4 regions of the Mesorhizobium sp. M0815 genome follow, and region 2 is predicted to be linked to each of the others. Evidence: riboswitches for the same ligand, from Rfam matches in the RefSeq annotation. Region 2 holds a riboswitch; each other region holds the start of a gene.
The links. A riboswitch is a leader RNA that binds a small molecule or an ion and turns the genes downstream of it on or off. The one in region 2 is predicted to bind cobalamin.
Positions count from the first base shown of each region.

Region 1: linked by a shared signal. The riboswitch ahead of NKI01_RS09315 (DUF1636 family protein) and the one ahead of NKI01_RS06395 (ABC transporter ATP-binding protein) in region 2 are both predicted to bind cobalamin.
Region 3: linked by a shared signal. The riboswitch ahead of metE (5-methyltetrahydropteroyltriglutamate--homocysteine S-methyltransferase) and the one ahead of NKI01_RS06395 (ABC transporter ATP-binding protein) in region 2 are both predicted to bind cobalamin.
Region 4: linked by a shared signal. The riboswitch ahead of NKI01_RS02420 (CbtB domain-containing protein) and the one ahead of NKI01_RS06395 (ABC transporter ATP-binding protein) in region 2 are both predicted to bind cobalamin.

Region 1 covers NZ_JAMYOU010000006.1:4,565-6,757, reverse strand. Annotated here, with positions in the region: gene cobW (cobalamin biosynthesis protein CobW) at 1-544, opposite strand, end outside; gene NKI01_RS09315 (DUF1636 family protein) at 541-975, opposite strand; cobalamin riboswitch at 1,014-1,217, opposite strand; gene NKI01_RS09310 (winged helix-turn-helix domain-containing protein) at 1,247-2,193, opposite strand, start outside.
Region 2 covers NZ_JAMYOU010000003.1:288,519-290,711, forward strand. Annotated here, with positions in the region: gene NKI01_RS06390 (ABC transporter substrate-binding protein) at 1-230, opposite strand, end outside; gene NKI01_RS06395 (ABC transporter ATP-binding protein) at 227-1,045, opposite strand; cobalamin riboswitch at 1,138-1,341, opposite strand; gene NKI01_RS06400 (GyrI-like domain-containing protein) at 1,636-2,193, shown strand, end outside.
Region 3 covers NZ_JAMYOU010000024.1:52,375-54,567, forward strand. Annotated here, with positions in the region: gene NKI01_RS23380 (hypothetical protein) at 176-430, opposite strand; cobalamin riboswitch at 982-1,182, shown strand; partial or broken gene metE (5-methyltetrahydropteroyltriglutamate--homocysteine S-methyltransferase) at 1,278-2,193, shown strand, end outside.
Region 4 covers NZ_JAMYOU010000001.1:508,625-510,817, reverse strand. Annotated here, with positions in the region: gene NKI01_RS02425 (aromatic ring-hydroxylating oxygenase subunit alpha) at 1-656, opposite strand, end outside; cobalamin riboswitch at 797-992, shown strand; gene NKI01_RS02420 (CbtB domain-containing protein) at 1,029-1,208, shown strand; gene NKI01_RS02415 (CbtA family protein) at 1,224-2,006, shown strand; gene cobU (bifunctional adenosylcobinamide kinase/adenosylcobinamide-phosphate guanylyltransferase) at 1,999-2,193, shown strand, end outside.

The DNA of each region.
Region 1 (2,193 bases), on a different contig from region 2:
CGAGCTGGTCTTCGAACACCTCCTCGACAGGATCGTCATGGTCGAGCGTCTCGTCCTGCGCGCGCTGCGCCTGCAGGGCGTCCATGTCGTTGGCAACGCGGCCATCAGCCAGCGCCGGCCCGTCGACGACGGCGATGACGCCATCGACCGTGACGCGGCTTTTCACCGACGGCCACTGGAAGGCCTGGACCAGCGGCTTGGGCAGGGCCAGCCCGGACGTCTCGATCAGGATGTGGTCGACCTTCGGCGTCAGCGACAGGATCTGGTCGAGCGCGGGGACAAAGTCGTCGGCGACAGTGCAGCAGATGCAGCCATTGGCCAGCTCGACGATGTTTGCCTCGGGGCAAGTGTCGATGCCGCAGCCCTTCAGGATCTCGCCGTCGATGCCGATATCGCCGAACTCGTTGACGATGATGGCCAGGCGCTTGCCTTTGGCGTTTTCGAGCAAATGGCGGATCAGCGTCGTCTTGCCGGCGCCGAGAAAGCCGGTGACGACGGTGCAGGGGACGCGCGAAACGTTGGCGGCCGAATCTGGGGAAGTCATATCAAGTCCTTCAAAAGGTCGAGGGGAGGGATGCGGGCAACCAAGCCGCGCTTCAGGCAATCGGGACGGCCGCGCCACGGAATGAGGCCGTCCGTCGAAGTAGCGAACAGCTTTGCCCCCGTCACCAGATCGGTGCCGCTGGTCGTGGTCAGGTCGCCGAAGACATAGCTCCAGCAGCCGTCGCGCAGCATCGCGGCGCTGAGCCGGCGCTTGCAATTGCCGAGGCATTCGACGGTGCGGATTTTAATGTTTTCGCTGGAAGCGGCGCGGCGCGTGTGCTCGGCGAGCAGTTCGCCGGCGCGGGGATAAGCGTCCGAACCGGTCTCGTCACGGCAGGACGAGCAGACGATGACGGTAACGCCGGCCGGGGAATCACCATGGCCGGACAATAAATCCGCTGTCTCAGCCGGAAAACTGCTGTCGCGTTCCAAATCAGGCTCCTTGCCCGGAAAACCCGCCAGGCGATCGGATTCTTATGTCCTAGACGGCAGGTCTCCTGGCTCGCGGGTCATCGCCTGGGTGCCGCCTTCCCGGGAATATCCCAGTGGTTTTCGGCCTTGGCTCGTCGCTTACAGTTGCGGGGACAGCCGCGGATTTGAAATCGAGATTTCGCACCGCATTCCCTCTTGGCCCTTGCCGTTGCGGGCAGGGGACCGTCTGGAACGGATTTAGGCTTGTGAAGGCAGTCGTGTCAACGCACGTCTATGACGCGGCGATATCTGCGAGCGGCTGGCCGAGGTCGCCGGCAGCCGTCACCTCGATGCGCTCGAGCCCGAGCCAACCCTGCATCTGCTTCAATTCCTCGAAAAGGGCGGCGGCAGTTTGCGGCGGGGCGCCGGGCTCCGAATAGGCGGCATGGACGCGCAATACGCCGGCCGGGCGGTCGGCCCTGAGGTCGACGCGCCCGACGATGCTGTCGCCGAGCAGGAACGGCAGCACATAATAGCCATACTGGCGCTTTTCGGCCGGCGTGTAGATCTCGATGCGGTAGTGGAAGTCGAACAACCGCTCGGTGCGCGACCGCTCGAAGACGACGGGATCGAACGGCGCAAGCAAGGCGCGCGCCTCGATCCTGCGCGGCAAACGGGCGTCCTTGTGGAGATAGGCTGTTTTGCTCCAGCCTTCGACGCTCACCGGCAACAGGTCGCCAGCCTCGACCAGTTCCTCGATGCGGCCCTTGATGTCGGCGGGCGAGAGGCGGAAATAGTCGCGCAGATCGCCCGCCGTGGCGACGCCATGGGCGCGGGCGGAGATGCGCAGCAGTTCGCGGTGGGCGTCCGCGGGGGACGGAACTGGCAAAGCGAGTACCGTTGGCGGCAGCACGCGCTCCGGCAGATCGTAGAACCGCTCGAAACCACGCCGGTGCGCCGTGGTGATGCGGCCCGCCCAGAACAGCCATTCGAAGGCATGCTTGGCATGGCTCCAGCCCCACCAGCCGCCCGAGCCCTTCTGGCCTTCGAAAGCCGACGCCGCGATCGGGCCTCGTTCAGCGACCTCGCGATAGATGTCCTCAATGTAGGCGGCGTGCTCGCGGCCCCATTTTGCCAGTCCGCTGTACATTTCCTCGCCGCGCTCGGCCCGCCGCATGCGCCAGCGCATCAGCGGATAGGTCTCGACGGGCAGGAACGAGGCTTCATGCGCCCAATATT
Region 2 (2,193 bases):
TTGAATTCCGGACCGACCTTATACCATCCGGTGATGCCGGTCAGGCCGACGATCGATGGTTGCAGCCCCAGCGCGAAGGCCATCTCCGCCATGTTCAGATCTTGGATGACGGCGCGCTTCGGCGCGGCGTCGAACGTCAGCGGCGTGCCGCAGCTATCAACGGTTACCGGGAAAGCGAAGGCGGTCTGGGCAAGTAGGAGGGAGGCAAAAGACAGTACGAGGCGTTTCACGGATGTTGCTCCTTGGTCAAATCGGGATGTGAAGAGGCGCGGTTCGGAACGTCGAAGACCGTGAGTTCGCGGTCTTCGGTGGGATGGCGCAGCCAAAGCACGTCAACGCCGAAAATCTCGCGGATCAACTTCTTGGTCAGCGCCTCGCGCGGACTGGCAAGTGCCTGCAGGCGGGCCTCGTTCATCACCGCGACCCTGGTGGCAAATGGCGTGACAAGCGACAGATCATGAAGCACCGCCACGACGGTCATGCCAAACTGCGATACGAGTTCGAGAAGGTCGCTGCGGGCGCGCGGATCGAGATGATTGGTCGGTTCATCGAGGAACAGGATTTTGGGCTCCTGGGCGATGGCGCGCGCCAACTGGGCGCGTTGCCGCTCGCCACCGGATAGCGAGCCGATCGTGCGGCCGAGCAGCGGCAGCAGGCCGGTTCTGCGAAGTGCTTCAATGACGATGTCGCGTTGCTCGCTCCTCCGTCGCAAGCCGGCATGCGGGACGCGCCCAAGCTCGACGTAGTCGATCACGGCAAGCCGCGGATCAGGCTGGTCGGTCTGGCCAACGACCGCCATGTGCAGTGCCCGCTCGGCGGCCGAAAACCTCTCCAGCCGGCGTCCGGAAAATCTCACATCTCCCGCGCTTGGCCGCAGCGTACCGCATAGCATGCGCAGCAGCGTCGTCTTGCCGGCGCCGTTGGGGCCGATGATGGCGAGGCGGTCGCCCGGCGCTATCGAAAGGCTCACCGCGCTGACCAGGCACCGGCCATTCGTCGTCGCGCTCAGTTCACACGCTTCAAGAAGAGGCTGGGAGGCGTCCAACTTACCGTCACTTTCTCAATGGCGACGGAAGGAAGCTGGACGGACCGGCCGACAAGACCGATGTCCACGTCTCCTCCCGGCACACCCCGTCCGGTCAACTCATGCTGATGGCAGGTCTCCTGGCTCGCGGGTCTTTGCGCCATCCTGCCTTCCCAGCCTTGCCGGCCAGTGGCACTTCGGATTTTGCTAACCGCTTACAGTTGCGGGGGCAGCCACGGCCTCGATCCGAAGATCTCACCGTGTTCCCTTTTCACCCCTTGCCTTTCGACTCGGGGACCATCAGTCAGCCACCCTAGTTTTCCGCCAATCACAGCGCAATAAGTCTTGTCAGAAGGAGCCATATAGACCTCGTGATGTAATAACGTTACATTTAAAAGGACGTTTGCCCGCTTCCTGTCAAGCCTTTTCGCGCGACGCCTGCGACTTGCCGACGACCGTCGCTCTCGATTTGCGCAGTGCGCAATTTCGATCAAACTGCCTCCGCCAGGAAGCGGCACCATAATCTTGCCAATATAAGACATGGCCAATGTAAAGACTGGGCCATGTAAAGACTGGGCCAATGCGGAGACTGGGCCAATGCGAGGTGCCAAATGAATCCGACCGAGAAGGCGCTGTGGTTCGTCGAAAGCCATCTGCCCGAAGCAGTCTCGCTGGACGATGTCGCCAAGAGCAGCGGGGTGTCGCGCTTTCATGTGACGCGGGCTTTCGGCGCGGCTACCGGCCGTTCGGTGATGAGCTACGTCCGTTCTCGCCGACTGACCGAAGCGGCGCGCAAGCTTGGCGCCGGCGCACCCGACATCCTCTCGGTCGCGCTCGACGCCGGCTATGCCTCGCATGAGGCCTTCACCCGCGCCTTCCGCGACCAGTTCGGCACCACGCCGGAACTGGTACGCGCACAAGGCTCGCTCGACAACCTCGATCTTGTGGAGCCGATCCTGATGGACCAGTCCTTTCTCGCCACTCTCGAACCACCGCGTTTTGAGACCAGCCGGCCGTTTCTCATCGCCGGTCTCGGCGAGCGCTACAGCTGCGAAACCAGCGCCGGCATCCCGATGCAGTGGCAGCGGTTCGGCCCCTATATTGGCAACATTCCTGGCGAGATCGGCGACGTCGCCTATGGCGTCTGCGTCAACGGCGACGACGCCGGC
Region 3 (2,193 bases), on a different contig from region 2:
GCAGGACACGTCCACGGGAGCGTGGATAGGCGTGAAGTTCCTGCACTCCACGGTCCGCTCTCCCATCGCCGGTGTGTGCCCGACGCCATCTTGTGGACGAGCTTGGCCGCCTGCACCCGGTTGTATTCCGGCTTGCGGTCCGCCTGGGCGGTCCGCCGCGATGGCTATCTCCATGTCAATCGACGCCGAACTTTGACTGCCCGCTGCTTTTGATGAATTTGGCGAGGTCCCGCGCATAATCACTCTTGGTCTTCTCCTTGAGGCCCTGTGTCGCGAACTTGTGGTCCAGCACGGCAAACAGGTCCAAGTCCCCTTCCGCCTGTGGCGCTGGCTTGCCCTCACCGCCCTCGGCTTCCCAATTGGGGACCGCTTCTGCGCGCTGCACCGTGGCGATTGTCCGCCCAAGACGCATCACAAGATCGAACGCCAAACCGTGCGCGTGCACGACGATTTGCCGCTCAGGCCTCATTTGGACAGGACTTGAGCTGGCCCGGTGGTTTGAGCCGGGTTACCTTGAGCCGGTGGGCTGCGAACAAGCAGTTCGAGACATTGGCCTCGATCACTTAACACGCCGCTGCGCCTGGCCCCGGTGTGCTCCCCCCGAAATCGTTGTGTCATATCACCGAGGGCATCACGGCCAACAGCTTCCACATGGGCAACAGCCTCGCCATTGAGCCGAATTGGTCGCGAGCAGATCACCAACGAAGCGGTCGGAACCTCGGAGCCGAAGTTCGACGCCGAGGTGGTTCGCATGATGCGCTAAGCAGCACCACGGCGCTTGCCGGTATGTTTGCTGCCGGCAGCCGACGAACTCCTATCCTCCTGGACAAGGGCGCCGTGCGTCATTGCTTTGATTTACGGGCCGCTCAAGGCTTCCACAGTTTTCGCTCTCGAGGCGACCTTTGGAACATGCCAACGGAAATTTAACATAACGACATAAACATTTCTTTATGCGGCGTTGACAGAGAAGCGAACTGCTGTAATTGTCTCCCGCGTCGTGGTTCTCCGTACGGCGCTGCCGCAGCGGAGCTAAGAGGGAAGCCGGTGCGATGCCGGCGCTGCCCCCGCAACTGTTAGCGGCGAGCCAACCCCACTCATGTCACTGAGGCGAATAGCCTTGGGAAGACGGGTAGAGGCTATGACCCCGCGAGCCAGGAGACCTGCCACGGCGAATTACGTCCACGGGCGGGGTGTCTCGGTGGCCGCTGCAGCCTGGCGTTCGTGCCGGCCTGCTAGCGCCTTCCTTGTCACCGACGCCCCAACCATCGGGGTCTGGCATGACTGTCTCTCAGCAAATTCCTGTAGCAACGCTCGGCGTGCCCCGCTTCGGTCGTCGGCGAGAACTGAAATTCGCGCTTGAAAGCTACTGGTCCGGAAAATCGTCCGCTGCCGACCTTCTCACGACGGCGAAGGCGCTCCGTGCCGCTAGCTGGGAGGAGCAACGCGATCGCGGCGTGTCGAAAATCCCGTCGAACGACTTCTCGCTCTACGACCATGTGCTCGACACCGCAGCCATGGTCGGCGCCCTTCCGTCCCGTTACGGCTGGAATGGCGGCGAGGTCCCACTCGACATCTACTTCGCTATGGCGCGCGGCAACCAAGGTCAGACGGAGGATTGTGGGCACGGTGGTCACCAGCATGCGGCTCATCGGCCTGGCGTAGCCGCGATGGAAATGACCAAGTGGTTTGACACCAACTATCACTACATTGTGCCGGAACTAGACGATGATCAGACGTTCGCTCTTTCGTCGACGAAGCCGGTTGATTACTTCCTCGAGGCTAAAGCCCTCGGCATTCACACACGCCCAGTCATCCTTGGACCGGTCACCTTCCTCAAGCTGGCTAAATCGCCTGCCGAAGGCTTCGATCCCATCGCGCTCCTACCACGGCTTCTGCCCGTCTACGAGCAACTCCTGCGGAGCTTGAAGCTGTCGGGCGCCGATTGGGTGCAGATCGATGAGCCAGCGCTTGTCCTCGATCTGAACCCGAACGAACGAGCTGCGTTCGAATTCGCCTATGGCCAGCTGTCGAAAGCCGCGCCCGAGCTGAAGATCATGCTGGCTACCTATTTCGGGCCGCTGGGAGACAATCTCGAAACCGCGGTTTCTCTGCCCCTGGCCGGGCTGCATATTGATCTCGTGCGCGCTCCCGAGCAGCTGGAAACGGTGGGTCGGCTCGCACCGAAGGATCTGG
Region 4 (2,193 bases), on a different contig from region 2:
CGCGACAGGTCCTTGTGGACGCCAGGGCAGTGCAGGCACTCGTTGAAGTTCTCCCAAAATATCTTCCAGTTGCAGTTCATAACCTTGCGCAGCACATGGCCGCTCAGCAGCGTTTCCAGCGGCCAGTTGGCGAGGTTGCCGGATGCCGGATCGAAGGATGTTTCAGCCGAACCGGCAGCGTCTTGCGCGAGGTTGACGAAAACGAAACCGCGCCACACCGAAAGCGCGACGCGGTAGAGCGGATGATCGGCCTTGTCGAAACCGTCCGGCAGCGATTTCGACGGCACGCGCACCAGATCGCCGCGCAGCGAATAGGACCAGGCGTGGTAGGGGCAGGTGATGAGCCGCGCCCTCAGCCGTCCTTCGCTCTGCTGGCAAAGCTGCGAGCCGCGATGCCGGCAGGTGTTGTGAAAGGCGCGCAATTCGCCGGTCTCGTCGCGCAGCACGACGACCTCCTGCGTGCCTATGCGAAACGTCCTGAAAGCCAGCGGCTGGGCAAGGTCGGCCTCGCGGCAGACCAGCAGCCAGTTGCGATACCAGATGGCCTCGAGATCGCGCTGATAGCCTGCGATGTCCCAATAGGCCGATGACGGCAGCGTCGGCTCGGCCCGCGTCAGGCCGTTATAGGGACCGCGCTCATTCGGGCTGGGTTGCATGCCGGCTTCCTCCCCATCCGCCAGCCGACACCCGGCTGTGAGAATTGTCAATTGCGGCGCCGGCCGGCGAGCTTGGCGAGGCGGCGCATTCGCCACACGATCCGGCGGAATTTGGTTTGCCGGGCGCGGCGATTCTGCCTATAGTCGCTGATGTCGTCGGTTCCGTTTGGAACCAAGAGGGAATGCGGTGCGGGCGAAATTCTTGCCCAATGCCGTGGCTGCCCCCGCAACTGTGTGCGGTAGTCCTCTCCATATGCCACTGAAGATTTTCTTCGGGAAGGTGGGGAAGGGCGCTGATCCGCGAGCCAGGAGACCTGCCGGCGACAGGAAACTGACTTCTATGCCCTCGGGTGGAGGGCGAAAGGACAAGACATGAATACCGCTTCCGTCTCGCTCGGCGCTTCCGTCTCCTCGCAGTCGCGTTTCATGCAGCTGGCGCTTGCTGCATTCCTCGGCATTTTCGTCATGGGCTTTGTCGGCTTCTCGCACATCGATGCGGTCCACAATGCCGCCCACGACTATCGCCACTCGATGGGCTTTCCCTGCCACTGACAAGGGGCTGACATCATGACACTGTTTCGCAACGTCGTGTTCATCGCGGCGATCGCAGGGCTCGTGGCCGGCGTCGTTCTCGCCTGCATGCAGGCCTATGCCACGGTGCCGCTGATCCTGAAGGCGGAAGTCTACGAACAGGCCGGCGGCGGCCATGACCATGCCGCGGCACCTGCGGCACCGGTCGAAAACGCCGGGGGCACGATGGCTATAAGCAGCGCCGCGCCGGCACCGGCTGAAGCAATGGCTCCGGCGGAGGACGAAGGCTGGGCGCCGGCCGACGGTTTCGAACGCTTTGCCTTCAGCGTCGTTGCCAATATCGTCACCGGCATCGGCTTCGCGTTGGTCCTGGTTGCGGTTTCGGAGTTCGCCGGCGGCATCGGCAATTGGCGCCAGGGCCTGTTCTGGGGGCTTGCCGGCTTTGCCGTGTTCACGCTGGCGCCGGGCCTCGGCCTGCCGCCGGAATTGCCGGCAATGCCGGCGGCCGACCTTGTCCAACGCCAGATCTGGTGGTGGGCAACGGTGGTGGCGACCGCCGCCGGTCTCGGCCTGCTCGCCTTCCGCAGATCGCTGCCGCTGGCGGTCCTTGCCGTGGCGTTGATGGTGGCGCCGCATATTGTCGGCGCGCCGCAGCCCGACAGCTTCGAGACGACAATCCCGGAAGGCCTGCATCATCAGTTCGTGGTGGCGGTGACGCTGACCAATCTGGTGTTCTGGCTGGTGCTCGGCGCGGTCGTCGGCGTGGTGCGCGGCCGCTTCACCGGCACGGCGACCAGCCTGCGCGACAGCTTTGCCTGACCGCGCTGCCGGGGCGCTGACCCTGATCATCGGCGGTGCGCGCTCCGGCAAGAGCGTGCATGCCGAGAGGCTGGTGAGTGCCTGTCCGGCGCCATGGAGCTATATCGCGACGGCGCAAGCCTATGACGAGGAGATGCGCGAACGGATCGCGCTGCACCGCTCGCGCCGCAGCGCCGGCTGGACGACC